DNA from 4 places in the Citrobacter sp. GW821-FHT02E08 genome. Region 3 is predicted to be linked to each of the others. Evidence: predicted binding sites of a transcription regulator. Region 3 holds the regulator's gene; each other region holds the start of a gene.
The links. Region 3 encodes PurR, which represses purine synthesis genes. Its sites were predicted from a motif close to CANGCAAACGTTTGCNTG; they were not measured.

Region 1 (7,684 bases), on a different contig from region 3:
TGGTGTCCAGCACCCGTCTTGCCTGTTCGCTGTCGATATTGTACTGGTTTGCCAGGCTACTGGCGGTACGGCTGCGCACGTCCTGATGACGGAATCGGCCTTCCATTTCATACAAGACACCTTCACGCAGCGCGCCATCGGAAAGACGCAGTTCACGAATGGCCAGCGCGTCAAATACACCGCACAAGATCGCCAGACCCGGTACAAAAACGGCTTTGCGTTCTTCCGAAAGACCCGGAAGACTGAGCGCATCGAATGAGCGATGTTTAAGAACTTCAGCTTTCAACTTATCCAGACGCTCAGGCGTAATAAAACCATCTTTCTCGCCCATTTCCAGCAGCACTTCGTGTGCCGCTTTTATGGTGCCGGAAGCGCCCAGTGCAACGTTCCAGCCCTGGATACGGAACTGCCAGGTCAACGTTTCCAGTTTTTGCGCTGCCGCCATCCGCGCACGCTGGAAGTTCTCCTCGTTAATCACACCGCCCCGGAAGTAGAGCTGCGCAAAGCTGACGCAACCCATACGACGGCTTTCAACCAGTTTCGGTTCGAAGTTCTCGCCAATGACCAGTTCTGTTGAACCGCCACCAATATCGATAACCAGCTTGCGGCCTTTTTCCGGTTGCGTGTGTTCCACGCCCATGAAAATCAGACGGGCTTCTTCGTTACCGGAAATGATTTCAATCGGGTAGGGGATGACCTTTTCCGCACGCTTTAGAAAATCAGTGGCATTCAGTGCCTGACGTAACGTATGGGTCCCGACAATACAGACGCTCGACGGCGCGAAACCTTGCAGGCGTTCAGCAAACAAGGATAAGCAGCTTAAACCGCGTTCCATCGATTCTTCACTTAGCCTGCCGTCTTCACCGAGACCATCGGCCAGATGGACACGCTGTTTCAGCCGACCGATAATTTGCATCGCGCCATCCACAACGCGCGCAATGACCATATGGAAACTGTTTGAACCGAGGTCGACCGCAGCAAACTCCTGCGGTCGGGGTGTCCTGTCATGTATTGGCATAGCGTTAGTCTGGTTGCTCAAGTGATTTGATGTAGTCATAGATCGCCAATTGTGACTGCACTTTACGGCGATTTCCGCGCGGTACATAGCGATTACTCAGTTCTTTATCGATATAACGGGCTTTAACCGTGTCGCTAAACAGAATGTCTATAATATCAAGGACTCGCTGTTTGAGGCGAGGGTCAAGCAACGGCGTGGCAACTTCAATTCGATAATCGATGTTGCGCGTCATCCAGTCGGCGGAGGAGAGATACACCCGCTTATCGCCGCCATTCTCGAAAATATAGACCCGGTCGTGCTCAAGGTAGCGATCCACGATGCTGATCACCCGAATATTGTCGCTGATACCTTCCAGATTGGGGATCAGCGAACACATACCGCGGATCAGCAGGTTAATCTGCACGCCGGAACCGGATGCGGCATACAGTCTGTCAACCAGCCCTTTATCGACCAGGTTATTGAGTTTCAGTGTGATGCCCGACGGTAATCCCTGTTGTGCATTAGAAATTTCCCGGTCGATCATCTCATACAGCAGGCGACGGGAGTTTTGCGGCGAAACCAGCAGGTAATCGAATGTCACCGGACGATAGGGGTTCTCGATAAAATTGAACACCCGACGCACTTCGTTGGTGATCCTCGCATCCGCAGTCAGTAATGAATAGTCGGTATACAGACGCGCTGTTTTTTCGTTGAAGTTCCCGGTGCCGATGTGTGCGTAACGCACCACGTCATCGCCTTCTTTACGCGAGATGAGGAACAGCTTGGCGTGGATTTTCAGCCCCGGCGCAGAGAAGATCACATGGACGCCAGCCTCGGTCAGACGTTTAGCCCAGTGAATATTGGCTTCCTCATCGAAACGGGCCTGCAATTCCACAACCACGGTCACTTTTTTACCGTTATGGGCGGCGTGAATCATCGCGTCAATAATGCGCGAGTCTTTCGCCACGCGATAAATATTAATTTTTATCGCCAGAACACTCGGATCAAAAGAGGCCTGACGCAGCAGTTCCAGCACATGCTCAAAGGTATGGTATGGATAATAGAGCAGCACATCTTGCTCACGAATGGCGTCAAAGCCATTGCGGAACTTTTCTTTATCGAACCAGATATGGCGCTGCCGCGGTAGCGGTTTATTCACCAGGTTGGCTTTGCCCACATTGGGGAAATTAATAAAGTCTTTGAAATTATGGTAACGCCCGCCGGGAACAATCGAGTCATAGCGGGAAATGGTCAGTTTTTCGCGCAGAACCTCCACCAGCGCATTAGGCATATCACGTTGATAGACAAAACGAACCGGCTCTGCTGTCAGACGTTGCTTCAGGCTGGAGGACATCAACTCCATCAGACTGGATTCCATTTCGTGCACCAAATCGTATTCGGCGTCACGGGTCATCTTCATGGAATACGCATTGAGGGCATCGTAATCAAAGAACCCTTTGAAGATATCGTCGAGGCAGTAGCGCAGAATGTTATCCAGCAAAATCATCGGTTTGCGACGACGTGGCGCTTCCGGCGGCAGATTCACAAAACGAGGAACCTTGTCGGAAGGAATTTCCAGTAGCGCGTAGCGGATGGAATCTCCGCGAATAATCTCCACCGCCAGATAGGTGTAATCGTCCTTCAGAAACTGAACTAAATCCGTCTCCCGGTTGATCAAAATCGGCGTAATGTGTTGGCGAAGATAGTGTTTAAAGTAGTGGCGCAACCAGTCTTGCTGGTTTACCGACAGCTGGCGTTCGTTAATCAGGAAAATTTGATTACGCGCCATCTCCAGCAGTAATTCGTTGTACAGACCGTCAAATTCTTGATCGGCTTTCAATACGCGGGACTGGATTTTGCCTAACAGGTGACGAGAATGAGAATTTGAACCCTGTTCTTCACTAATAATGATGCGACGCTTTAATTCGGCAAAGCGGACTTTGTAGAATTCGTCAAGATTATTGGAATAGATGCCTAAAAAACGCATCCGTTCAATCAGCGGGTTTGATTTATCCGCTGCTTCCTGGAGTACGCGTTCATTGAACGCTAACCAGCTCAGTTCTTTCTCGATGTATAGCTTTTCCTGACCCATTACAACTTTTACTCCGTTTCAATCACGGGACACTGCCGGGTTATTATGGCGAGCATTAGTGTCAGATGTCCAACTGCGCCAGAAGAGTATGACAATAAACCGTCTGTGGCATGTGAGCAACTGACGCATTTTTGCGAAAAGGATGGGGAGACGAACGAGAGATAATGGAGCCGTTCCCCGTCAGTGGTTACTAACGGGGAACAGAGAGACGTTACTCGTCTGATGCGTATCCCTGAGGAGAGAGTTTGATGCCGTCAAGCCATGCTGCGTTTTCGCGCATTTCAAGACGCCCATCGACAAACCAGCTAACCACTAACGGGTAAATTGCATGCTCCTGCACCTGAACGCGTGCGGTGATGTCATCCTCGCTATCGCCTTCAAAAACCGGAATTTTAGCCTGGAGAATGACCGGGCCGCCATCCAGTTCATCAGTAACAAAATGCACAGAAGTGCCGTGCTCTTCGTCGCCGTTTTCCAGCGCCTGACGATGCGTATGCAGGCCAGGGTACTTTGGCAACAGGGACGGGTGAATATTGAGCAAACGCCCTTCGTAGTGCGCGACAAACGCCGGACTGAGGATTCGCATATAGCCTGCCAGTACCACCACATCGGGGGCATAAGCATCAATTTCCCGCATCAGTTCGCGATCGAACGCTTCACGGTTGGCAAATTGACTGGCGGTCAGCGCATGCGCTGGAATGCCTGCTTCCCGGGCACGTTCAAGGCCGAACGCGTCGGCCTTGTTACTGAATACTGCCCTGAGGGTGCCTTTAATTTTCTGCTCTTTGCAGGCGTCGATAATTGCCTGCAAATTGCTTCCGTTACCGGAAATAAGCACCACAATATTCATCATTCAATAACCACACGCTGTTCGGAATCAGAGGCTTTGATGATACCGATTTTCCACGCCTTTTCACCTTTGGCCTTCAGCAGCGTGAGCGCGTTATCGACTTCCGCTTCCGGCAGGGCAATCACCATCCCGACGCCGCAGTTGAAGGTGCGATACATTTCATGCTGACTGACATTACCTGCGGTTTTCAGCCACTCAAAGACGGCCGGCCACTGCCAGGAAGATTCGTCAATCACTGCCTGTGTGTTGTCGGGCAGAACGCGCGGGATGTTCTCCCAGAAACCGCCGCCCGTCAGGTGCGCGATGGCGTGTACATCAACCTGTTCAATCAGCTCCAGGATTGACTTCACATAGATACGCGTTGGCGCCAGCAGATGATCGGCTAACGGTTTGCCTTCGAGTTCTGTTATTTCAGGGTCGCAACCGCTGACGTCGATGATTTTACGCACCAGAGAGTAACCGTTGGAGTGCGGGCCGCTGGAACCCAGCGCTATCAGCACATCGCCATCAGCCACTTTCGAGCCGTCGATAATTTCTGATTTTTCGACCACACCAACGCAGAACCCGGCCACGTCGTAATCTTCGCCGTGATACATGCCCGGCATTTCAGCGGTTTCTCCGCCGACCAACGCGCAGCCAGACTGCAGACAACCCTCGGCAATACCGCTGATCACACTGGAGGCGGTGTCGACATCCAGTTTGCCGGTGGCATAGTAATCCAGGAAAAACAGCGGTTCTGCACCCTGAACGACCAGATCGTTAACGCACATCGCCACGAGATCGATACCAATGGTGTCGTGACGTTTTAAATCCATTGCCAGACGCAGTTTTGTCCCTACGCCATCAGTGCCGGAAACCAGTACAGGCTCACGATATTTTTGCGGCAATGCGCACAGCGCGCCGAAGCCACCCAGACCACCCATCACTTCGGGACGACGGGTTTTCTTCACTACGCCTTTGATTCGATCAACCAGAGCATTACCCGCGTCGATATCAACACCGGCATCTTTATAGCTAAGAGAGGTTTTATCGGTCACTGCTTGGGTCCCCACGCGTTTACTTGCGGTGAAAATTAAATTCGGCGCAATTCTAACAGGGAAAGCAAACGTTTGCGAGCCTGCTTTGCATCGGCATAGAACTGCTGATTTTTTCAACATTTCGCTCTCGAAATTCGGGTTATTTGAACTGCGCCACGAAAATGAACCCGGTTTCATTCTCGTTCTTGAAACCCGCCTGATAAATGCACAGTATCGTAATGAAACCGGTTTCTGTGAGTGTGGCCTGAGACTGCGGACAGCAAATTGCGACGAATGAGGGAAGCGTATGTCTGGATTTAAAGCGAATTTCATGTGGGGAGGCGCAGTGGCGGCTCACCAGTTAGAAGGCGGCTGGCAGGAAGGGGGAAAGGGCGTCAGCGTGGCGGATGTCATGACCGCCGGCGCGCATGGTATTCCCAGAGAGATCACCCCCGGCGTCATTCCCGGTAAGAATTACCCCAATCACGAAGCCATCGATTTCTATCACCGCTACAAAGATGACATCTCGCTCTTTGCTGAAATGGGATTTAAATGTTTCCGCACCTCCATCGCGTGGACGCGTATTTTTCCGTTGGGCGACGAATCCCAGCCGAATGAAGCAGGCCTGCAATTTTATGACTGCCTCTTTGATGAATGTCTGAAACACGGCATTGAACCTGTTATTACGCTGTCGCATTTCGAGATGCCGTATCATCTGGTGACGGAATACGGCGGCTGGCGCAACCGTAAACTGATCGACTTCTTTGTCCGTTTTGCGCAGGTGGTTTTCAAACGCTACCAGCACAAAGTGAAGTACTGGATGACGTTCAATGAAATCAACAACCAGGCCAACTTCCACGAAGACTTTGCGCCCTTCACCAACTCCGGCCTGAAATACCTGCCGGGTGAAGACCGCGAGCCCGTGATGTTTCAGGCGGCGCATTATGAACTGGTGGCCAGCGCGCTGGCGGTAAAAGCGGGGCGTGAAATTAACCCGTCACTGCAAATCGGCTGCATGATCGCCATGTGCCCAATCTATCCGCTGACCTGTGCGCCGAACGACATGATGATGGCGATGAACGCCATGCATCGCCGCTACTGGTTCACCGATGTACACGTGCGGGGGAAATATCCGCAGCATCTGCTGAACTACTTTGCGCGTCGTGGTTTTACGCTGGATATCACCGAAGACGATAAACAGGCGCTGATGCAGGGCTGCGTCGACTATATCGGGTTCAGCTACTATATGTCGTTCGCCACCAAAGCTACGGCGGATAACCCGCAACTGGACTACGACGAAAGCACCAGCCTGGTCTCTAACCCGTATGTGCAGAAGTCCGACTGGGGTTGGCAGATTGACCCGGTGGGGCTGCGCTATTCGCTCAACTGGTTCTGGGATCACTATCAGCTACCGCTGTTTATCGTCGAAAACGGCTTTGGCGCGATTGATGTCCAGCAGGCCGACGGCTCTGTAGACGATCAATACCGCATCGATTATATGGCCGCGCACATCCGTGAAATGAAAAAAGCGGTGGTAGAAGATGGTGTCGATCTGATGGGTTACACCCCGTGGGGCTGCATTGATTTAGTTTCTGCGGGGACGGGCGAAATGAAAAAACGCTACGGCTTCATCTATGTCGATAAAAATAATGACGGTAGCGGGACGTTAGCACGCCATCCAAAGAAATCATTTGCCTGGTATCAGCAGGTGATTGCGTCTAATGGTGAAAAACTGTAATCCGCGCAAATAGCGGTCAGCCCTGGTTGGCCGCTATCCCTTTTCGTTTATGCCCAGCGCTGAGATATTCGTCTGTCGAATATTTGCTCTATTCACGCCAACCCCTCCTATGCTTGATCAACATCAAGTAAATAAATGTTGCCCACTAAAAGAATGGCGGTATAATCCGTCGATTTTTTTTGTGGCTGCCCTATTCAAAGGAGAAAGAGAATGAAGATTGTGGAAGTGAAACACCCACTCGTCAAACACAAGCTGGGCCTGATGCGCGAGCATGACATCAGCACTAAACGCTTCCGTGAACTCGCCTCCGAAGTTGGCAGCCTGCTGACTTATGAAGCCACTGCGGGTCTGGAAACAGAAAAAGTGACTATCGAAGGCTGGAACGGCCCGGTAGAAATTGACCAGATCAAAGGCAAGAAAATTACCGTTGTGCCGATCCTGCGCGCAGGTCTGGGCATGATGGACGGCGTACTGGAAAACGTCCCGAGCGCGCGTATCAGCGTTGTGGGCATGTACCGTGACGAAGAGACGCTGGAGCCAGTACCGTACTTCCAGAAACTGGTTTCTAACATCGACGAGCGTATGGCGCTGATCGTTGACCCGATGCTGGCAACTGGCGGTTCCGTTATCGCCACCATCGACCTGCTGAAGAAAGCGGGCTGCTCCAGCATCAAGGTGCTGGTGCTGGTTGCGGCGCCGGAAGGTATCGCAGCGCTGGAAAAAGCGCACCCGGACATCGAGCTGTACACGGCGTCGATTGACCAGGGACTCAACGAGCACGGATACATTATTCCGGGCCTCGGCGATGCCGGCGATAAGATTTTTGGTACGAAGTAAACGAAAAAATAAAAAGAGCCGACTTTTAGAGTCGGCTTTTTTTTGAATAAAACACCAATAACATACAACACTCAGAGGAAAACACTATGACGCGCCGTGCTATCGGGGTGAGTGAAAGACCGCCGCTTTTACAGACTATCCCGCTTAGTTTGCA
Region 2 (7,684 bases), on a different contig from region 3:
CGCGGCCAGTTGCTGGTCCGGATGCTCTGCTTCCATCTCGGCATGTTCTCCGAGACTGAATACCGCATTCGCCAGCGCCCGCCAGTTATGGTGCGGGCGGATGATTTCGAGATCGCAACCCACCTCGCCTTCATCACTCAGCAGCAAAACGATGTCATCGCCGCTGTGGCTCAGGTTGAACCACAGCGGGGTCTGGGCTGAAAACGCCGGTTTTCCCTGTTCGCCGTAAACAATCTCGGGCAAGGGTGAAAGCGCGTGGGATAGCAGCACACGACCCGCCAGCCAGCGGGCACGACGCTTGCCTTGTGGGGCTTGAGCGTACAGCGAAGGCGGTAACGCGCCTTTGCTCAGAGTCGACACTTTTCCCAGAACGATCCGGTACATATCAGGACCAACGTTTAATAATAATGGAATTTACACAGTGTATCATTTGTCATCTTATCCCGGTAATCGACTCTTGGGCCGTCCAGGCCCCAGTAATATCGCCAGTTTGCTGCCGCCTTTGGTGGTTTCCATCCAAATTTTGCACACGCTGGTTAAGGGAACAGAAAGTAACATACCTACCGGACCTAATAACCATCCCCATACCAGTAATGAGAGGAATACCACGAGAGTGGACATTCCCAGGCGATGCCCCATGATGCGCGGTTCCAGGATATTACCAATAACCATATGGACCACTAAAAAGAGCGCCCCCACCAGGATGCATTCATAAAACCCGTTAAATAACAGCGCCTGGATCATCGGCGGCACCGCAGAAATAACGGAACCAATATTGGGGACATAGTTCAGCAGGAAGGCCAGCACGCCCCACATGAGTGCGAACTGAATCCCCATTAGCGCAAGCCCCAGCCAGATAATGGCGCCGGTCCATAAACTCAGCAGCGTTTTCAGCGCCAGATAGTGTGAGACGCCTTTTAACGCCCGATGCAGACCGGCAATGTGGATCTGCGGATTGTTCAGCGCAAAACGCAGTTTGTAGGGGACGTGGCGGACTTCAAACAGCATGAACACGACGGTCATCACCAGCAGAATAATGCTGGCCATCGCGCCTGACAGCCCGGTCATCAACGCCGTGGTGAAGGTCATCAGCTTGTCAGAATCAATGCGTTGCAGCATACGCTCCGGCGACAAATGGAGATTGAGAAACGGCACCATCTCTTGCAGATGCAGGAGTTTGCGCGTCAGCTCTTTGTTGTATTTCGGCAGCATAGCAATGAACTCATTCACCGAGGAGGCCAGCACGCCGATCACCGCAGTGAGAACGATGAGCATCACCACGACCACCAGTGTAATCGCCAGCGGACGATGCAAACCCCGACGGATGAACCAGGTGACCAGCGGGTTCAGAACAATGGCGAAAAAGAGCGCCAACAGGAGTTGCACAATGATATCCGCTGCGGCATGAATACCGGCCAGAATGACCACTAACGCTGCCAGTTTTAGCAGAATGTGCAAACCCGTTTTGTCAGGCTGAGGGGTCGTCATGTCTACGTCCTTCTTGTGTTCCGTTTGCTAAGTGTAGCGGCTGGCTTGCTGCTGCTAATCTGAATCTTGCTGCTGATTTTCGTGGCCGGGCATGATAGAAATGAAACACTGTTGTAAGAACGTGGTGGATCCCATGCCAGAACCCGTCGCTGAACCGGCGCTCAATGGATTACGTCTTAATCTACGCATCGTCTCGGTTGTCATGTTTAACTTCGCCAGCTATCTGACCATCGGCCTGCCGCTCGCGGTACTGCCTGGCTATGTTCATGATGTGATGGGATTTAGCGCCTTCTGGGCGGGACTGGTCATCAGTCTGCAATACTTTGCGACCCTCCTGAGTCGGCCCCATGCCGGACGTTTTGCCGATCTCCTGGGACCGAAAAAAATCGTGGTATTCGGTCTGTGCGGCTGTTTTTTAAGTGGCCTGAGTTATTTTTTGGCAGGCGTCACCAGCGGTTGGCCGATAGCGAGCTTACTGCTGTTGTGTCTGGGACGGCTGATCTTAGGTATCGGCCAAAGCTTTGCGGGCACTGGCTCCACGCTGTGGGGCGTAGGGGTAGTGGGATCGTTGCACATTGGGCGGGTGATTTCGTGGAACGGGATTGTCACCTATGGGGCAATGGCGATGGGGGCGCCGCTCGGTGTGCTGTTCTACGCCTGGGGAGGTTTGCAAGGGCTGGCGCTGACGATTATGGGCGTCGCCTTGCTGGCGGTGTTGTTTGCGCTTCCACGTCCAGCAGTGAAAGCCAGTAAAGGCAAACCTTTGCCGTTTCGCGCCGTTCTCGGACGTGTCTGGCTGTACGGCCTGGCCCTGTCGCTGGCGTCTGCCGGATTTGGCGTGATCGCCACCTTCATCACACTGTTTTATGACGCCAAAGGCTGGGATGGTGCGGCATTCGCCCTCACACTGTTTAGCTGTGCGTTTGTCGGCACGCGTCTGTTGTTTCCCAATGGCATCAATCGGATCGGCGGTTTAAATGTGGCGATGATCTGTTTTGCGGTGGAAATCGTCGGGCTGCTGCTGGTGGGGATGGCGGTACTGCCGTGGATGGCGAAAATCGGCGTATTGCTGGCAGGGGCCGGGTTCTCGCTGGTTTTCCCGGCACTGGGCGTGGTGGCGGTGAAAGCGGTGCCGCAACAAAATCAGGGTGCAGCGTTGGCAACCTATACGGTGTTTATGGATTTATCGTTGGGCGTCACCGGGCCACTGGCCGGGCTGGTTATGACATGGGCGGGTGTGCCGGTTATCTATCTGGCGGCGGCGGGACTGGTGGCGGTTGCGTTTTTGTTGACCTGGCGGTTAAAAAAACGGCCCCCGGCAACAATGCAGGAGGCCGTATCATCGTCTTAACCGTTACTGAATGACCAGCGTGTTAATGATGTTTTCAGCGGCAGTTTGCGCTTTTTGCTGATCGTCTGCAGGCAGTGTGATCTGCATGGTCAGCAGTTGGTCGCCCACTTTACCCAGCACGACGGAAGAGTAAGCGGTCTGGCCTTTCGCCGAGATAATGCTGTCTAACTGCTGGAACGTGTGGCCCTTCAGCTCGATAGATTTGTTGGTCACGACCTGCAATTGCGGGTCGCGGCTACGCTGTTGCTCTTCCAGACGTTTCGCCAGCACGGCCAGCTCTTCTTTGGTGTCGTCGCCCACAATCACAATGACGGCTTTCTGGCCAGTGGCGTCAGAATAGACGTGCATATTGTTGGCCTGAGTCCCCAGCTTGCCGCTCTGATCGGTCATCTCTGCCGGCAGTGAGAAACTGAGTTTGCCATCCATCAGGCTGACAGGTTGTCCGGTTGCGTTACTTTCCGCTGTGGCACCCTCTGCCGGAGCTTTCGTATCGCTGTTATCACAGGCCGCAAGCCCCATAACCAGCAGGCCAATACCGACATATTTAACCAGATTGCGCATTGACTTCTTCCTTTCGATAAACGGCCATAACGGCTCATTCACCCATCTTATCACAACTCGGAAAATGAACCTTTAACTCGTCTGCAATGCCGAGATTTCAGATTTATCTGCCAGCCTTTTCAGCAACATATTCAGCAATACGCCATACATCGGCAGGAAGAAAACAAGGCTGATCAGCACCTTGAATGCGTAGTCGACGAGGGCGATTTCCATCCAGTGCTCGGCCATAAACGCGTCCGGGCTACGCCAGAAAGCGATAAAGAAGAAGGCGAGCGTATCACTGACGTTACCAAACAGCGTCGATGCTGTCGGCGCCAGCCACCAGCGACGATTCTGGCGCAGGCGATTAAAGACATGCACATCCAGAATCTGCCCCAGCGCGTAAGCCATAAAACTGGCGGCGGCAATACGGGCGACAAACAGGTTGAAGTGCAACAGCGCGCCAAATCCCTGCCAGGAGCCCATATAGAACAGCGACGAGATGACATAGGAGATCAGCAGCGCCGGGATCATTACGGCAAAGATGATTCGACGTGCCAGCGGCGCGCCAAAAATACGCACGGTCAGATCGGTGGCGAGAAAAATAAAGGGAAAGCTGAACGCGCCCCACGTGGTGTGGAAACCAAAAATGGAAACCGGGAGCTGCACCAGATAGTTACTGGAGGTGATCACCAGCAAATGGAATAGCGATAGCCAGAACAACGCGTTTACGCGCTGCGTTTGAGAGAACTGCGTCATATTGTACCTTTTTAATTAAATTGGGGTGAGGGAACCCATTTCGTGCGACACGCTATTTTACTGGCCCCAATCAAAGGGCTGCGCCAATAACGCGTCTTAACATTTTCAAGCCGCCGCATGATACTGCTTTAACTACGCAATGCAATGGTTGTTTTTCACGCAATCGTTAACCTGATTGGCTTACTCGCAAACTGGGGGTAAACTACCGCCGTTTTTTGCGTAAATGAGACGATAATGACCGATCTGCTTTCTACCCCCGACCATACGCTTGATGCTCAGGGACTGCGCTGCCCGGAACCCGTGATGATGGTGCGTAAAACGGTACGCAACATGCAGACAGGTGAAACGCTGTTGATTGTCGCCGACGATCCGGCAACGACCCGCGATATTCCTGGTTTTTGTACCTTTATGGAACATGAACTGTTAGCGAAAGAGACGGAATCACTGCCGTATCGCTATTTGCTCCGTAAAGGACAGTAAGCGGTGCCGGATGGCGCTTACGCTTATCCGGCCTACAAAGAATAATACTCCACGTGCAGCCCGTAGGCCGGATAAGGCAACGCCGCCATCCGGCACAAACACATTAGCCTTTTCGCAACAGCCGCAGTGCGTTCGCCGTCACCAGCACCGTCGCCCCCGTATCAGCCAGCACCGCCAGCCAAAGGCCGGTTATTCCCAGCAGCGTGGTGACGAGGAAAATCCCTTTTAATCCCAGCGCAATGGCGATGTTCTGCCGAATATTGGCGTGGGTCGCGCGCGCCAGTTGAATCATCTGCACCAGGCCGCGCAGGCGGTTATGGGTCAGGGCGGCATCGGCGGTTTCCAGCGCGACGTCCGTACCGCTTCCCATCGCGATACCGATCGTGGCCGCTTTCATGGCGGGGGCGTCGTTAATACCGTCGCCAACCATCGCCAGCGGCGACTGCTGGTTAAGGGCAGAGACGGCCTTGACCTTATCTTCTGGCAGTAGCCCGGCTTTAAATTCCAGCCCAAGTTCACTGGCGATGGCGGCCGCGGCACGCGGGTTATCGCCGGTCAGGATCACGCCATTCACCCCTAACGTTTTGAGCTCGCTAACGGCGGTGTGGGCATCCTCACGCAACGTATCCTGTAGCGCAATCACGCCAAGTACCGTCTCGTTACGCAGCACCAGAACCACCGTTTGTCCGGCGTTTTCCAGCTCGCCGATCTGCCCGGCAAAGGCGTCGGCAGGTTGTTTACCCGCCGCACAAATCAGTACGCGCTCACCGTTGACCAGCGCTTCAATGCCGGAGCCGACCAGTGCTCGTTGAGACTGCGCGGAGGGAATACTCAGTTTGCGCGTTTGGGCTTCAGCGACGATGGCCTGCGCCAGCGGGTGCGTCGCCCCTTGTTCCACCGCCGCCGCCAGCGCCAGCAGGTCAGACTCGCTGATTTCTGCTGCCGGATGGATAGCCGTAACACGGGGTTTCCCGACGGTCAGCGTACCGGTTTTATCAAAGGCGACATGAGTGACTCTGCCCAGTTGTTCCAGCGCCGCTCCCCCTTTGATCAACGCGCCACGGCGTGCCGCCGCGGCCAGTCCGGAGGTAATGGCGGCGGGTGTTGAGATAACCAGCGCACACGGGCAGCCAATCAGCAGCAGCGTTAGACCTTTATAAATCCACTCCTGCCACGAGGCGGCGAACAGCAACGGCGGCACAAGGGCGACCAGCAGCGCGATGGCCATGATCGCCGGGGTATAAATTCGGCTGAAGCGATCGATAAAACGTTCGATTGGCGCACGGCGTTCCTCGGCCTCTTCAATCAGCTTCAGAATGCGGTCAATCGCACTGGCGCCCGGTTCAGAAAGCACTTCGAGCGTAACAAGACGGTCAACGCTGGTAGCGCCCGCGGGCACTTTTTCGCCTGTTGCCCGTTCAACCGGGATGGATTCACCTGTCAGCGCGCTCTCATCAAAACTGGCGAAACCGGAAACCAATTTACCGTCGGCAGGCAAGCGGCCACCGGCGGCAACTTCAATCGTATCCCCCGGTTGCAGGGTAGCGATCGCCACCTCTTCACGCTGTCCGTTACGGATGCGCGTGGCGGTTTCTGGTTTGAGTGCCATCAGCGCGCTGACCCCTTTACGGGCGCGGCTGGCAGCCCAACCTTCCAGGCGCTCGCCAATCAGGAACAGCAGCAGCACCATTGCCGCCTCTGCGGTTGCGCCAATAAACAGCGCGCCAATGGCGGCGACACTCATCAGCGTTTCAATGGCGAAGTAGCTGCCGGTTTTCATCAGGCGCAGCGCCTGGAGGGCAATCGGGTAGAGACCGACCAGCGTGGTGGCGATAAACGCGAACTGACCAAAAGGATGGTTGAACTGCTCCAGCCCCCAGCTGATAGCCATCATGATGATTAGCGTAATCAACGGCAGGTTTTCTTTAAACCGGGACTCAGGGGCGTCTTCCGGTGCCTGTTCGTCGCGCAGGGTGTAGCCCGCGTTTTGGACGGCGCGTTCAATTTGCTGACGCAGATCGGGGTCTGCGTCGACCACCAGTTTTTCCGTCGCGAAGAGAACCTGAACCTGATTGACGCCGCTCACCTGGCGTACCGCATTCTCAACTTTTCGCGCGCAGGCGGCGCAATCCATACCCGCGACTTTCCAGGTATAACGGGTGCCTTCAATAGCGTCGGAAACAAGGGGGGCAGGGGTGCTACACGTCCCTTCACAGCAGCAGTCATCTGCCTTCTGTGGCGCGGGAGCAAGGGTAAAGGATGAAAATTGTGGTGCCTTTTTGCCATCAGTTTCGGGTGTCGACATGGCATCCTCCGGTCGATGATAATTTTCTCATTAACCGGAGGATACACTCTGGAGTCGACTCCAGAGTCAAGCGTTATTAGAGATAAAGTGAGCGAACAATCAGGAAGTGCCCCGCGAAGTAGCAGGCGGCGGCAATCGCGTTATCCGCACGGAAGCGATAGCGATAGTGGCTCCCCAGCCAGACAATATTACTAATGAACAACAATGCCGCCCCCATAAACGCAGAAAACGCCGGTGCGGTGGGGCGGAAGAACCACAGTTCACCGGCCAGCCAGACCATCACCAGCGTCATCGCGATAAACGTACACACCGGTAAGCGTAACTCTTCCAGGCGCGTCCAGATGACGGCGATCAGCAGCGCGCCCAACACCAGCAGTACCAGCGGCAGCGGCCAGAAGAAAGAGAGTGTCATCTGGCTGGCGAAGTAGATGGTGTACAGCAGGTGTGACAGGAAGAACGCGCCAATGGCATACAACAGACGCTGGCGAGGCAGCAGTGTCAGCGCGTCGCCCACCAGTGTGGCACACAGCCCCGCGAGGACCAGGTAGCTGACGGCACTGAACATCGGTGCTTGCCAGGCAAGTAACAGCAGAAGTAATAGAGTGACGGGTTTAAAGACCCAACGTTGCCACGCAGGCCCACGATAAGAAGCATCCACAAATAACCATGCGGAAAGACAGACAGCGATAAACGACCAAAGCATCTTAGTTCCTTGAATTCGTTATTTTTTCGCAAGCGATATGCTCACGGCCATAGTGTCC
Region 3 (7,684 bases):
AGGTCAGACCGATAATAAAGCCAATCCAGAAGCCAGCAGGTCCCATACGGTCAACAACCAAATCCGTTAACGCCAGGATATACCCGCTCGGTAAACCCAACACCCAATAGGCGGTAAAGGTGATAAAAAAGATGGATCGCGTGTCTTTATAGCCACGTAAAATACCGCTGCCAATGACCTGAATGGAGTCGGAGATCTGATAAATCGCTGCCAGCAGCATTAACTGTGCCGCCAGCGCAACGACTGCCGGATTATCGTTGTAGAGCAGGGCGATATGCTCTCGCAGTGTTACCGTGAAAATTGCCGTCATCATGGCCATACAGACACCGACGCCCAAACCGGTTCTGGCTGCGGTCTGCGCATCCAGTGTTGATCCCTGACCCAAACGATACCCCACACGAATCGTCACCGCCGCCGCCAACGACATTGGCAGTACAAACATCAACGAACTGAAATTGAGAGCAATCTGGTGACCCGCAACATCGACGATACCCAGCGGCGATACCAACAATGCCACTACGGCAAAGAGGGTAACTTCGAAGAATAAGGCTAACGCGATCGGGAGACCCAACTGGACCAACCGTTTCACGACGGCGGTGTCAGGTTTACTGAATCCTGGCTCATTACGAATATCGCGCATCGAACGCGCACGCCTGATGTAGGAAACCATCGCGATGAACATCACCCAGTACACTGCCGCAGTAGCAACACCACAGCCGACGCCGCCCAGTTCCGGCATGCCAAAATGGCCGTAAATGAAGATGTAGTTAACCGGAATGTTGACCAGTAGTCCGAGGAAGCCCATGACCATGCCGGGCTTGGTTTTGGCCAATCCCTCGCACTGGTTACGCGCTACCTGGAAAAACAGATAGCCCGGCGCTCCCCAGAGCAGGGCCCGCAGATAACCGACGGCTTTATCGGCCAACGCCGGATCAATATTATGCATGGAGCGGATGATATACCCGGCGTTCCACAGCACGACCATGATGAGGACGGAGACACTCCCCGCCAGCCAGAATCCCTGGCGCACCTGATGGGCGATCCGCTCACGGCGTCCGGAACCGTTTAACTGCGCGATAACGGGGGTCATTGCCAGCAGCAGACCGTGACCGAACAGAATGGCCGGTAACCAAATGGATGTGCCAATGGCGACAGCCGCCATGTCTGTGGCGCTGTATCCACCGGCCATCACGGTATCAACAAATCCCATCGCGGTTTGGGCGATTTGCGCGAGAATCACCGGTATTGCCAGAGCTAATAACTGACGCGCTTCACTGATATACTTTTGCACGTATACACCTTGTTTTTTGTTGTTATTTGAGAGACCAGAAAAGCCGCCTTGATTGGCAGCAAGAAGAAGATGCAGGGGAATTTGCAGTCTATTGTAGCGGGGAATGTGTAATTCTCCAGTGAAAAAACAGGTGTGAGCGGCACTTTGCTGGCAACCTGAATTTTCACCTGCTATTGTGCTGGGCAGAGATATTCAAACTGATTTCAGGAGTTGCAGGTATGTTTACGGGTATTGTGCAGGGCACCGCCAGACTGGTGTCTATTGATGAAAAACCGAATTTTCGCACTCATGTAGTGGAATTACCTGAATACATGCTGGATGGGCTGGAGACGGGCGCGTCGGTGGCGCACAACGGTTGTTGTCTGACCGTCACCGAAATCAAGGGCAATCAGATCAGTTTTGATTTGATGAAAGAGACCTTACGCATTACTAATTTAGGTGAGCTGAACGTCGGCGATCTGGTTAATGTTGAACGCGCCGCCAAATTCAGTGATGAGATTGGTGGGCATTTAATGTCGGGCCATATTATGACCACTGCCGAGATCTCAAAAATTCTGACCTCAGAAAATAACCGTCAGATTTGGTTCAAAGTGCAGGATCCGCAGTTGATGAAATATATTCTGTACAAAGGATATATCGGCATCGATGGCATCAGCCTGACCGTGGGAGAAGTGACCGCAACGCGTTTTTGTGTTCACCTTATTCCAGAAACGCTCGAACGCACTACGCTTGGCAAGAAAAAGCTGGGCGCTCGCGTGAATATCGAAATTGACCCGCAAACCCAGGCGGTTATCGATACGGTTGAGCGCGTATTAGCGGCCCGGGACAGCGCCGTAAATAAGCTGGCGAATGACGCTTAAAAGATGAAAGTGGCCCCCGCAGAATTTCGGGGGCTGCTCTGTTAGCGGGGAACGCGCAGACCGTGTTCAACACCGCGCGAAAAAACGACCTGCCAGAGTTGAATATCTCGGGCGCGAAATGCGCCAGCGCAGGCATTTAAATAGTAACTAAACATCCGCTTAAAACGCTCGCTGTAGTTATCTGCGATTTCAGGCCAGGCATTGATAAAGCGCGAATACCACGACATCAGCGTTGTATCATAATCGGCGCCAAAATTGTGCCAGTCCTCCATCACAAAATGCGGTTCGCTGGCGTTGGCTATCTGGCGTACGGAAGGTAGGCAACCGTTCGGGAAGATATATTTATTGATCCACGGGTCGACATTGTTGTCGGTCTTTTTAGAGCCGATGGTATGAAGCAGAAACAGGCCGTCAGATTTTAAATTACGGTCAACCACCTCAAAGTAGGTGTCGTAGTTTTTGGGGCCGACATGTTCAAACATACCTACCGAGACAATACGATCGAACTGATCCTGTAAGTCGCGATAATCCTGCAGCAGAATGGTGACATCCAAACCTTCGCAGCGCTGTTGCGCCATTTTCTGCTGCTCTGCAGAAATGGTCACGCCCACCACGCTGACCGCGTAATTGGCCGCCATATATTGTGATAATCCGCCCCAACCGCAGCCGATATCCAGCACGCGCATACCCGGTTTAAGCTGCAATTTTTCACAAATCATTTTTAGCTTCGCCTGCTGGGCAGACTCCAGAGTATCGGCTTCTTTCCAGTAGGCGCAGGAATATTGCATATACGGGTCAAGCATCCGGCTGAAAAGATCATTACCAAGATCGTAATGCTCTTTGCCGACTATCCAGGCGCGTTTTTTACTTTGCAGGTTGAACAGGCGTGCGCCTGCGATGCGGAGTGTATCTTTGAAATGGTGAGGGAGTTGATTTTCGAGGCCTGCGCGCAGAACTTTATTGAAGAAAATATCCAGTCGTTCGCACTCCCACCAGCCATCCATGTAACTTTCACCTAAACCCAGCGATCCTTCCTGCAATACACGTTTGAAAAAATCGGGGTTTTTGATTTGAATATCAGCCGGGGCAGGACCGTTGATAGCAACGCCCGCACGGCTCAGTAATTCGTTGGTGATACGGTACCAGTCATCATCCGGTACACTGACTTCTTCTATACACGATGAACTCATAGTTTCTCCATCACTGGTCGGTGATCAGAACCTTAAAACAGCGTAGACGCTTTTTGGCTTTGTGAGAAATCTCACGGAAAAAAGTCCGCGAGCCTATAATCCGACGTAGAACAGAGGAAGGGAGAACCCTTGCCGAAAAGACCATTCCCTGGCTAAACGGGAGCGCTCCGGCTCCCGTTAGAACGTAATATTTATCGTATTTATGTAACAACCGAAAATGAGTATAGGCCTCAATAATCGGTGAAACAACCCAAAAAAGTTAGCGAGCTAATCAGTGGCTATTATCGCTATTTTTAGTACGAATCGTTGTGTGCCATCTCAGAGTGCGCGGTGTGATGCGTGGACTCGCTCGCCTGCGACTGCATCCAATACCCCAATCCTGCGAGCGCAACGGTCGATAACATGACGCTGGTGGTGGTCAGCAACGGTGTGCTGATTAACCAGGAGACGACCAGACTGGCCAGGAAACAGAGACCCAACTGCAGTGAATTCTGCAATGCTGCGGCACGCCCGGTGGCTTGTGGGAATGGGCGCAATGCCTGAGCCACAACAATAGGGTAGATCGCGCCGTTGGCGATAGCCATGACACAGAAGGGGATCAGAATTTCGGTCAGCGATACATGGCTAATAAAACTGGTCGCCCAGGTCGCGACGACGCTCAATGCGAAGATGACCAATAACCAGGGTAACAGCTGTTGCCCCTGCCATTTTTGTAACGCTGCGCGGCAACCGTACCCACCGATCAGGAAGGCGATGGTTTGCGGAACATAACTGAGACCAATCACTGCGGGGCTATAACCCATTTCACTAAGGATGAACGGCGAACCGGTTAACCATGCAAAGAAGCTGGCGGAACAGGCTGCGTAAATCAGCACGTTCCCACGATAGGCTTTCGAACGCAGCAGGGTAGTGAACGTCAGTTTATCCTGACTATCGTCACGTGCTTTTGCGGTGGGTTTTAAACGCAGGGCGGGCAGCATCAGGATCAGCGTAATCACAAACAGCGTGGCGAAAATGGCCTGCCAGGAAAAATGCGCGAGGATCCAACTGCCTAACAATGGCGCAAGCGCAGGCGACAACCCGACCAACGGCATGATGGTGGCAAAAATACGGTTAACTTTTTGCGACGGGTAGTAATCCGTCACCAGTGCCTGCCAGACAACAGCAGCAGCACACACGCCAATGGCCTGGATAAAGCGCAGAACCAGCAAGCCTGTTGCACTTTCTACCCACAGCATACCCAGACTTCCGAGGGCGAAGATCGACAAACCGAGCAATAGTATGGGCTTACGACCGTAACGATCGGATAGCGGACCCCAGGCGAGCTGGGCGATGGCGAACCCGGCTAAGAACAGGCTCAGACTGGCGCTGACGGCAGAGGCAGGTGTCTGCAAATCGGCCTGAATGGCAGCAAATGCAGGTAAGTACATATCTGTTGCCAGAAAACCCAGTACGCTGAGACCCGCCAGCCAGACTAAAAACCCTTTTCCCGGTTGCATAATACATTCTCTTTTTTTATCAGTAAGACATTGCCGCAGAGTGTAGGGAGTGAAATTCCTGTTGTGAAACGCTAATATTTGTCTACTGAATTCAAATTTTTTGTAGGCAGAATATGTGGTCAGAATATTCCCTTGAAGTTGTTGATGCTGTCGCGCGCAATGGTAGCTTCAGTTCCGCCGCCCAGGAACTGCATCGCGTGCCCTCGGCCGTCAGCTACACCGTACGTCAACTGGAAGAGTGGCTGGCGGTTCCCCTGTTTGAACGACGCCACCGGGATGTGGAATTGACGCCCGCCGGCGCCTGGTTTTTAAAAGAAGGCCGCTCTGTTATCAAAAAAATGCAGATCACCCGCCAGCAGTGCCAACAGATTGCGAATGGCTGGCGAGGGCAACTGCCTATCGCGGTAGATAATATTGTGCGACCAGAACGCACCCGGCAGATGATTGTCGACTTCTATCGCCACTTTGATGACGTCGAGCTGATCGTTTCTCAGGAGGTGTTTAACGGCGTCTGGGATGCGCTTTCCGACGGACGCGTGGAACTGGCCATTGGGGCGACGCAGGCGATCCCCGTCGGCGGGCGCTATACCTTTCGCGATATGGGAATGTTGAGCTGGAGCTGCGTGGTGGCAAGTCATCATCCCCTGGCGGCGATGCCCGGACCCTTGAGTGATGATACGTTGCGCAACTGGCCGTCGCTGGTCCGTGAAGACACGTCACGGACACTGCCTAAACGTATCACCTGGCTGCTGGACAACCAAAAGCGCGTGATCGTACCGGATTGGGAATCGTCAGCAACCTGTCTTTCCGCCGGGTTATGTGTCGGGATGGTGCCTACGCATTTTGCAAAACCGTGGGTCGACAGTGGCAAATGGGTCGCGTTGACCCTGGAGAATCCATTCCCGGATGCAGCATGCTGCCTGACCTGGCAGCAAAATGACACGTCGCCCGCATTAGCCTGGCTGCTGGAGTATTTAGGCGACAGTGAAACGCTGAATAAAGAGTGGTTGCGAGAACCTGAAGAGGTTCCCGCCGGGGAAGCTTAACGACGATAGTCGCGGAACGGACCATCCGCAACCGAACGACGTTCGATCAGTCGCGGGTGGACTTCAATAGACTGCGACTCTTCACGCTTGTTGACGATACGGTCTAACAACATATTAAAGGCCGTTTCACCCAGTGAGTCTTTCGGTTGGTGAATAGTGGTCAGTGCGGGTGTGAAATAGCGCGCGTTACGCACATTGTCATAACCGATCACCGAAATATCCTGCGGTACGCGCAAACCCATTTCGTCAGCAGCGCAGAGCGCCCCCATTGCCATGATGTCGCCACCGCAGAATACCGCAGTAGGGCGATGGGTCTGAGAGAGGATTTGCTGCATTGCACGATAACCAGACTCAGGTTCAAAATCGCCCTGTACAATCCAGTTTTCCGGGACTTTTATCAGCGCTTCGTCCATCGCCTTCATAAAGCCCGCCAGGCGGCCAGCCCCCGTGTTACGCTCCATCGGGCCAGGAATGACGCCTATCTCACGATGACCGCGTTCCACCAGATAACGACCGGCCATATAACCGCCTTCGAACGCGTTATCAATGACCGTATCGGTAAAGTCAGCCTTCGCTTCGCCCCAATCCATAACCACCATTGGAATATGGCGATACTCTTCAAGCATGGAGAGCAGAGACTCTGGATATTCCGAACACATAACCAGCAGACCATCCACACGCTTTTGCGCCATCATGGAAAGGTAGGCCCGTTGTTTTTCAAGATTATTCCAGGCATTGCCAAGGATCAGGGTGTAGCCTTTCTGGAAGCAGTTTTTCTCAACGGCTTCAATAATTTCAGCGAAATAGGCGGCTTCACTGCTGGTTGCCAGCAGACCGATAGATTTGGTGTGATTCACCTTCAGGCTGCGGGCGACGGCACTCGGGGAGTAGTGCAATTCTTTGATTGCTGCCCAGACAGCATTGCGAGTCTCTTCTGCGACAAAACGCGTTTTGTTAATTACATGTGATACGGTTGTAGTGGAAACGTTTGCTCGCTTCGCTACATCTTTAATTGTTGCCATTACATTTCACTCCAGACCATATCCAAACTCCTGAAAATACTGTAGGTAAACGTTTGCCTTTACACACCCTTATCGCAACATCAGGGTTGCGGCACGCCGGGAAAACGACACGAAACGTCAGGAGGGGGTCAATGGCCGGTACGCTAATCAAGTAAGCGTGGAATTTTGTCTGATCTTGACGAAAAGGGGAAGAGTTAAAAGTGGTTATCAATATAAATCCTGGGAGATTTTTACATCCAAGTGTGTAAAAATGCGCAATATCACTTTTTGTGTGGGAATAAAAAGGAGCAAATTTGATGAGCACCGATCTGAAGTTTTCGTTAGTAACCACTATTATTGTTCTGGGCCTGATCGTAGCGGGTGGTCTGACCGCCGCACTGCACTGATTTACCGTGAGGGAGCATGCTCTCCCTCATCTCGTTACCCCTTCATTGTTACTAAATCAGCAAAAGTCTTTTGCCATTCTGTTAACTTTATTATTTTTGTGATTGATGTCATGCTTTTGGCTCTTATCGGGTGTCGCTTCGCGGCACGCTGCAGCGGAGTCAACGTATGAAAATCAATTACCCCTTACTGGCGCTTGCGATTGGCGCATTTGGTATTGGGACCACGGAATTCTCTCCGATGGGGCTGTTGCCCGTCATTGCGCATGGCGTGAATGTCTCCATTCCCGCCGCCGGAATGCTCATCAGCGCCTATGCGGTGGGTGTGATGGTGGGCGCGCCGTTGATGACCCTGTTGCTATCGCACCGTGCTCGTCGTAATGCGCTGATTTT
Region 4 (7,684 bases), 230 kb from region 3:
CGTACACAGCAGCAGCAGGCGCTCATCGGTTTTGAGTTCCCGCAGTTTTGCCACCCATTTGGCAGGCTCCCAGTACTGCACCTGGGAATCATGCAGGCCGGTGGTGACCAGAAGATGCGGGTAGCCCTGCGCACGGACATTATCGTAAGGACTGTAGCGCTTCATGTAGGTGTAATATTCAGGATCCTGCGGGTTGCCCCACTCTTCAAACTCTCCCGTGGTCAATGGGATCGACTCGTCGAGCATGGTGGTTACCACATCAACAAACGGAACCTGCGCAATCACGCCGTGAAAAAGTTCAGGCCGCTCATTAATCGCAGCGCCCATCAGCATTCCCCCTGCGCTTCCCCCCATTCCATAGCACAATGAAGGCGAACCGTACCCCAGATTGACTAAGGCGTCACAGACATCCAGATAGTCGTTGAAGGTATTTTCCTTTTTCAGAAACTTGCCATCTTCGTACCACTGTTGCCCCAGTTCACCGCCGCCGCGCACATGCGCGATGGCGTAGACAAAGCCCCTATCCAGCAGACTGAGTCGACTGCTGCTGAAGTCGGCATCCATGCTGGCACCGTAGGAACCATAGCCATACACCAGCAGCGGATTATGATGTCTGCGAAAATGCTTTTGATGGTAAACCAGTGAAACTGGCACCTCAGTGCCGTCACGGGCGGTTACCCACACGTGTTCACTGCGATAATTCGCCGCGTCAAATCCTGGGACATTGGTCTGTTTAAGGACCCGTCGCTCACCAGTGTCCATATCCAGTTCAAATAACGTATCCGGTGTCGTCATTGACGAGTAGCCATAGCGCAGGCGTGAGGTTTCCGGTTCCGGGTTGTAGGCAATCCAGCTCACATAAGCCGGATCATCAAAAGCGATCCCCACCACTTCACCTGTTTTGCGGTTTATTTGCCGCAGACTGGTCAACCCGCGCTGGCGTTCTTCCACCACCAGCCAGTCGGTGAAAAGCGTGAACCCTTCCAGCATGATGGCCTCTCGCGGCGGGATCAGCGCTTCCCAGGCGTTTTCATCACGGACACGCGTGCGGTACAGACCGAAATTTTTACCCTGCCGGTTTGAACGCAGATAAAACGCATGCTGGTAGTGATCGAGGCTATATTCATGATCCTTACGGCGCGGTAAAAACACGAACGGTTCAGCATCGGCAAGCTCTGCGTCGAGCAGGCGTACTTCACTGGTCGTCGCGCTGGCGAGTTGGATCACCACATAATGCTGCGACGTCGTTTTATGCAGACTGACATAAAACATATCGTCTTTTTCTTCGTAGACCAGTTCATCGCTGGATGTCGGCGTTCCAACCGTATGACGCCACACCTGGTACGGCAACAGCGTGACGGCGTGTTTACGCACGTAATAGAAGGTCTGTGAATCATTCGCCCACACCAGTTCCGGCTCAACATTATCCAACAGCTCCGGATACCAGTTGCCGGTTTCCAGGTTGCGAAAGCGGATCCCATACTGGCGGCGGGAGAGATAATCCTCTGCCAGCGCCATAAGGCTGTTGTCGGGGGAAATCGCGAGCCCGCCCAGCGTATAAAACTCGCTGTGTGCCGCGCGCTGGTTGCCGTCCAGCAACGTCTCCCATTCATCCCACTCTTCAGTGAACGCCGATTGTCGCTGGTAAATGGCGTATTCACCCCCTGGCTCATAGAGATGCCGGTAGCGGTAGCCATTCTTTATGTAAGGCGCAGAGACATCCTGAGGGGGGATCCTGTCGATAATTTCTTTCAGCACACGCTCCTGGAGCGCTTGCTGAGAAGCCATGACCTTGTGCCCGTAGGCATTTTCCTGATGCAGATAATCCAGCACATCAGGCTGCGCACGGGAGTCGTCGCGCAGCCAGTAGTAGTTGTCGATACGGGTGTCGCCATGCACGGTCATGGCGTGAGGAATTTTGTGCGCTTTTGGTAGCATGTCATTGTTCTTTTGCAATATACACTCTATAAGGTGTGGCAAAAGTTACGCGCAATGCAAGCGAAACATGCGACTTCGCAAAGTGGATTAACCCGGCAACGCCTGTTTTTGTTGTTGCAGATCCCGCTCAATATCTTCCCGGACGTCCTGCGGGATCTTCAGGGCATCACCCAGCGCGTTGAGGTAGCTGCGCTCCATAAAGTGGTCAATATCGATTGCCGCACAGCTCAGGAAGTAAATTTCCAGCGCCTCTTCTTCATTACGGATCCCCTGCGCCAGTCGCTGCGGGTCGAGCGGTTGTTCAATGGCGTGTTCAATGAGTTTCCGCCCCTGCTCTTCCACACCGGCTTCACGCAGTTGTTGTTCAATGGCCGCGCGCTCTTTCGCATCAATATGCCCATCGCTTTTTGCCGCAAAGACCAGCGCCAGAATCAGTCGCTCGGTACGCACATCAAGCGGTGTGCTATGTGTGCCAAACTGCGGTTCATCCTGATGCGCCGTACGGACTTTATCTTTGTATTTGTTCCATAGCACCGTACCGGCGACGGCGCCGCCGCCCACCAGCAACGCGCTGGTGCCGTATTTGGTCAGTAGCTTACGAGACGATTTATTGGCGACCAGTAAACCCGCCAGGCCGCCTAACGCGCCAGGAACCAGCAGTTTACTGAGACCCTGATCACCAGAAGACGATGAAGAAGACCCTTTTTGCCCGAGAAGAGATTGTAATTGGTTCAACCAGTTAGCCATGTAGCCCCCTCAAGTACAGACGATTTGTCGTCAAAGCGTACCCGAGGGGATGTCAGGAAGTGTCTATATCCGCAAAAGATGCGCAAATTCGGTGGTTAGCGCAATTGGTACTCCGCCTTTCCTGCGACGCAATCGACGCTCACCTGATAGTGGAGATCGGCGCTTTTACCGCGCGCGGTCAGCGGCACTGACCATTTACCCTCTTTGCCCACAATGTCCTGCGCATTTACCCATACCACCGGATCGATTTGCCCCAGCGTTTTTTGATCATCAGCCCAGCGCACAATGCGGTTTTGCTGATAATCACGCTTTACGCTCGCGGCAATACCTTCAGCATCCAGACCTTCACACTTTGGAAACGTCACCGATTTGCTGTCGGGATTATTGGCGGCGAAGGCCGATACGCTGGCGGATAACAATAGCAGGCTCAACAGCGCTCCTCTCTTATTCATACTTTTCTCCTTAGCACAATGATTCAGGAAAAGCATGGTACAAAACGTCAGGAGCGCAAGTCAGATTCAGGCGGCCTGGGTATCGTCCTCTGCGGACGCCGTGGTGTCGACGGCCTGCGGAGAAGGCAATTTGCCGGTTTTCAGGATCGTACTCAGCACATCCTTCTGTTCAGCCAGCCAGAGAGACAGCGCTTCGCGTTGTTCGTCCTCCAGTGCGACCGGAGACTGCTCAAGCCACGTGTCGAGCAAATCTGCTGTATCGAGCATTTTGTCGTATGCATCGGCTTCCTTTTTGCTGGTAAAAGACATCTTCTCCTCACCTTCCCGAATGACTACGTATTTAACTTCAACCGCCATTTTGCAGCCTCTCAATATACCTGTATTTTTGTACAGTATATTACTTTTCGGCATTGAAATCAACCTGGCAATAAAGACAGACGCAAACGTTTTCGTATATACTGCGCCCGGATAAATCAGGGGATATTTTTATGACGTTATTAGGCACAGCGCTGCGTCCGGCAGCGACGCGGGTGATGTTATTGGGTTCAGGCGAACTGGGTAAGGAAGTGGCGATTGAGTGCCAGCGTTTGGGCGTCGAAGTGATCGCCGTCGATCGTTACCCCGACGCGCCAGCGATGCACGTTGCTCACCGTTCGCATGTCATCAATATGCTGGATGGCGACGCGTTACGTCGCGTGGTTGAACTGGAAAAACCGCATTATATCGTGCCGGAAATTGAAGCGATCGCCACCGATATGCTGGTGAAACTGGAGCAGGAAGGGCTGAATGTCGTCCCCTGTGCCCGCGCGACCCAACTGACAATGAACCGTGAGGGGATCCGTCGGCTGGCTGCGGAAGAACTGGCGTTGCCAACCTCCTCTTTCCGCTTTGCAGACAGTGAAGCGAGCTTCCGTGAAGCCGTAGCAGAGATTGGTATTCCCTGTATCGTTAAGCCAGTGATGAGCTCTTCGGGAAAAGGGCAAAGTTTTATTCGCTCTGCCGGGCAACTGGCGCAGGCGTGGGACTACGCGCAACAAGGCGGTCGCGCCGGTGCGGGCCGGGTGATCGTCGAAGGGGTGGTGAATTTCGATTTTGAAATTACGCTGCTGACCGTCAGCGCCGTTGATGGCGTCCATTTTTGCGCCCCCGTCGGCCACCGTCAGGAAGATGGCGATTACCGCGAATCCTGGCAGCCGCAGCAAATGACGCCGCTGGCCCTTGAGCGAGCGCAGGAAATTGCCCGTAAAGTGGTGCTGGCGTTAGGTGGCCACGGCTTATTTGGTGTCGAACTGTTTGTTTGCGGCGACGAGGTTATCTTCAGCGAGGTGTCTCCCCGTCCACACGACACCGGGATGGTCACGATGATCTCTCAGGATCTGTCGGAATTTGCTTTGCACGTGCGCGCCTTCCTCGGCCTGCCCGTTGGCGCGATTCGTCAGTATGGCCCTGCCGCCTCGGCCGTGATCCTGCCGCAGCTCACCAGCCAGAATGTGACGTTTGAGAATGTGCAGGCGGCGGTTGGCGCCGGTCTGCAGGTACGATTCTTTGGGAAACCAGAGATCGACGGCACCCGTCGCCTGGGCGTCGCGCTGGCAACCGGCGTGAGCGTAGAAGAGGCCATCGCACGTGCGAAAGATGCCGCCGCTCAGATAAAAGTCAACGCATAAAAAAACGGGCCAAATGGCCCGTTCTGGCAAAGCCCGGTGGTGTACCGGGCTTTATATTCACTTACTGTTTCGCGCCTTCTACCGCTTCGCGAGCCAGTTGAGTAATGCGGTCGTAATCACCCGCTTCCAGCGCATCGGCCGGAACCAGCCAGGAACCACCGATACACAGCACGCTTTTCAGCGCCAGATAATCACGGTAGTTAGCCGGAGAGATACCGCCAGTCGGGCAGAAACGCACCTGAGAGAACGGACCCGCAATCGCCTGCAGCGCTTTGGTGCCGCCGTTGGCTTCCGCCGGGAAGAATTTGAACTCTTTCAGACCGTAGTCCATACCCAGCATCAGTTCAGAAACGGTGCTGATACCCGGAATCAACGGGATCGTCCCTTCGGTTGCCGCTTTCAACAGAGGCTCGGTCAGACCCGGGCTAATAGCGAACTGCGCGCCAGCTTCAGTGACTTCTGCCAGCTGCTGCGGGTTCAGTACGGTACCCGCACCGATAATCGCGTCTGGCACTTCTTTGGCAATCGCGCGGATAGCATCCATCGCACATGCGGTACGTAAGGTCACTTCCAGAACGCGCACACCACCTGCAACCAGCGCTTTTGCCATCGGCACCGCGTGTTCCAGTTTATTCACCACAATCACCGGAACTACCGGGCCCGTGGTCAGGATTGCTTCCGCACTTGTTTTCCAGTTTTTCATCAGAGTTTTTCTCTCGCCTGATTACAAAATTTTCGTTTTAAAAAGTGATACAGGTTGCGCCCTGCTCCGCACCGGAGAGTTTTTCGCGCAACGCGCTGAACATCTCACGTCCTGTCCCTACTCTTGATGAGCTCAGATCCGGGATGTGAGGCTGGCGAGCGGCAAGTTCCGCTTCATCGACCAGCAGAGTCAGTTCACCTGTCTGTCCGTTCACACGAATGATGTCGCCATCGCGCACTTTCGCCAGTAACCCACCATCGTAAGCTTCCGGCGTGACATGGATTGCTGAAGGCACTTTACCTGAAGCACCGGAAAGCCGTCCATCGGTAACTAACGCAATTTTGAAACAACGGTCCAATAATACACCAAGTGGCGGCATGAGTTTGTGCAATTCTGGCATTCCGTTCGCTTTTGGTCCCTGATGGCGTACGACTACCACGCAATCACGGTCCAACAACCCGGCCTCAAATGCCGGTAATACGTCGTGCTGGCTCTCAAAGACAATGGCTGGTGCTTCAATGATCTGGTTTTCAACCGGTACCGCAGAGGTTTTCATCACTGCACGTCCCAGGTTGCCGCTCAGCACTTTCGTCCCGCCGTGGTGCGAGAACGGCTTATCAAAGGTGGCAATAACATTGCTATCAAGAGACTTCGCAACCCCTTCACGCCAGTCCAGCTCGCCATTGTTCAGCCACGGTTCCAGGGTATAACGAGACAAGCCAAAGCCCGCCACGGTGTTGACGTCTTCATGCAGCAGGCCCGCGTTCAGCAGTTCACGCATCAGTACAGGCACCCCGCCCGCCGCCTGGAAGTGGTTAATGTCCGCCGGGCCATTCGGGTAGAGGCGAGCCATCAGCGGGACGACATCTGAAAGGTCGGAGAAGTCATCCCAGTTGATCACAATACCGGCGGCGCGCGCCATTGCCACCAGGTGCATGGTGTGGTTGGTTGAGCCGCCCGTCGCGAGCAGCGCGACAATACCGTTCACCACCACTTTTTCGTCAATCATTTTACCGACAGGCATCCATTCGTTGCCGTTGCCGGTCAAACGCGTCACCTGACGGGCTGCCGCCGCGGTCAGTGCTTCACGTAGCGGCGCATCGGGATGCACAAAGGAGGAGCCCGGTAATTGCATCCCCATAAACTCCACCACCATTTGGTTGGTGTTGGCGGTACCGTAAAACGTACAGGTGCCTGGCGCATGGTAAGAGGCGGCTTCGGATTCCAGCAGCGCCATACGGTCAACCTTACCTTCGGCATAAAGCTGGCGAATACGAACTTTTTCTTTATTTGGCAGGCCGCTGGCCATCGGGCCAGACGGCACGAAAATAGACGGCAGATGACCAAACGAGAGCGCCGCCATCGCCAGCCCCGGGACGATTTTGTCACACACGCCGAGGAATAACGCCCCATCGAACATGTTGTGCGACAGCCCGACCGCCGCCGACATGGCAATGACTTCGCGACTCAGGAGTGATAATTCCATTCCATCCTGGCCCTGGGTCACACCATCGCACATCGCAGGCACGCCGCCCGCCACCTGACCAATCGCATTCGCCTTGTGCAGCGCTTTGCGGATAATCTCAGGGTAATGCTCATAAGGCTGATGCGCAGAAAGCATGTCGTTATAGGAGGTAATGATCGCGATATTGTTACGCAACATGCTTTTCAGCGACGCTTTATCGTCGGGTTGGCACGCCGCAAATCCGTGCGCCAGGTTTCCGCACGCCAGCTGGGAGCGGTGAACCGTCGACGTTTTCGCTTGCTCAATACGGGCAAGGTAGGCAGAACGTGTCTTGTGAGAACGTTCGATAATACGTTGTGTTACGCGTAACAAATTCGGATTCATAGAGGCTCCTAAAATTTATCTGTCCGGGCCGCAGGATTACCAATGTGTTTCATCAGGGTTAAATAATGCTGAAACGCTTGTAAGCCGTAGCTCAGGGGCAAAATCGTTTCAGTCAGTGTAATAAAAAAAGCCCCGCGGGTGAATCCACGCGGGGCTTAAAAGTGCAAAAATTATTCTGCAATCTGTGTTAGATCATGTTACCGGTAAAATAACACCGTCGTGACAGATGAAGTTTTACTCAAATTCATTCCAGGAACGACCATCGCGGGTGATCATCGCCACTGAGGCAACCGGTCCCCACGTTCCCGCCTGATACGGCTTCGGCGCG

Region 1: the regulator PurR is predicted to act here: its motif matches at 5,038-5,055, upstream of purM (phosphoribosylformylglycinamidine cyclo-ligase).
Region 2: the regulator PurR is predicted to act here: its motif matches at 4,295-4,312, upstream of tusA (sulfurtransferase TusA).
Region 4: the regulator PurR is predicted to act here: its motif matches at 3,574-3,591, upstream of purT (formate-dependent phosphoribosylglycinamide formyltransferase).

What each region holds. Positions count from the first base shown of each region.
Region 1 covers NZ_JBWKVL010000007.1:92,842-100,525, forward strand. The annotation lists gene ppx (exopolyphosphatase) at 1-1,018, opposite strand, end outside; gene ppk1 (polyphosphate kinase 1) at 1,023-3,089, opposite strand; gene purN (phosphoribosylglycinamide formyltransferase) at 3,301-3,939, opposite strand; gene purM (phosphoribosylformylglycinamidine cyclo-ligase) at 3,939-4,976, opposite strand; gene AC07UY_RS11495 (6-phospho-beta-glucosidase) at 5,263-6,693, shown strand; gene upp (uracil phosphoribosyltransferase) at 6,904-7,530, shown strand; gene uraA (uracil permease) at 7,617-7,684, shown strand, end outside.
Region 2 covers NZ_JBWKVL010000003.1:280,827-288,510, forward strand. The annotation lists gene acpT (4'-phosphopantetheinyl transferase AcpT) at 1-384, opposite strand, end outside; gene AC07UY_RS05670 (AI-2E family transporter) at 439-1,488, opposite strand; gene AC07UY_RS05675 (MFS transporter) at 1,580-2,839, shown strand; gene AC07UY_RS05680 (DcrB family lipoprotein) at 2,843-3,400, opposite strand; gene AC07UY_RS05685 (7-cyano-7-deazaguanine/7-aminomethyl-7-deazaguanine transporter) at 3,473-4,138, opposite strand; gene tusA (sulfurtransferase TusA) at 4,373-4,618, shown strand; gene zntA (Zn(II)/Cd(II)/Pb(II) translocating P-type ATPase ZntA) at 4,722-6,923, opposite strand; gene AC07UY_RS05700 (lysoplasmalogenase) at 7,000-7,626, opposite strand.
Region 3 covers NZ_JBWKVL010000004.1:85,425-93,108, reverse strand. The annotation lists gene mdtK (multidrug efflux MATE transporter MdtK) at 1-1,291, opposite strand, end outside; gene AC07UY_RS06965 (riboflavin synthase subunit alpha) at 1,510-2,151, shown strand; gene cfa (cyclopropane fatty acyl phospholipid synthase) at 2,193-3,341, opposite strand; gene punC (purine nucleoside transporter PunC) at 3,635-4,840, opposite strand; gene punR (DNA-binding transcriptional activator PunR) at 4,954-5,886, shown strand; gene purR (HTH-type transcriptional repressor PurR) at 5,883-6,908, opposite strand; gene cydH (cytochrome bd-I accessory subunit CydH) at 7,205-7,294, shown strand; gene AC07UY_RS06935 (MFS transporter) at 7,461-7,684, shown strand, end outside.
Region 4 covers NZ_JBWKVL010000004.1:317,456-325,139, forward strand. The annotation lists gene ptrB (oligopeptidase B) at 1-1,938, opposite strand, end outside; gene AC07UY_RS08075 (tellurite resistance TerB family protein) at 2,026-2,685, opposite strand; gene yebF (protein YebF) at 2,781-3,137, opposite strand; gene yebG (DNA damage-inducible protein YebG) at 3,204-3,494, opposite strand; gene purT (formate-dependent phosphoribosylglycinamide formyltransferase) at 3,626-4,804, shown strand; gene kdgA (bifunctional 4-hydroxy-2-oxoglutarate aldolase/2-dehydro-3-deoxy-phosphogluconate aldolase) at 4,866-5,507, opposite strand; gene edd (phosphogluconate dehydratase) at 5,545-7,356, opposite strand; gene zwf (glucose-6-phosphate dehydrogenase) at 7,591-7,684, opposite strand, start outside.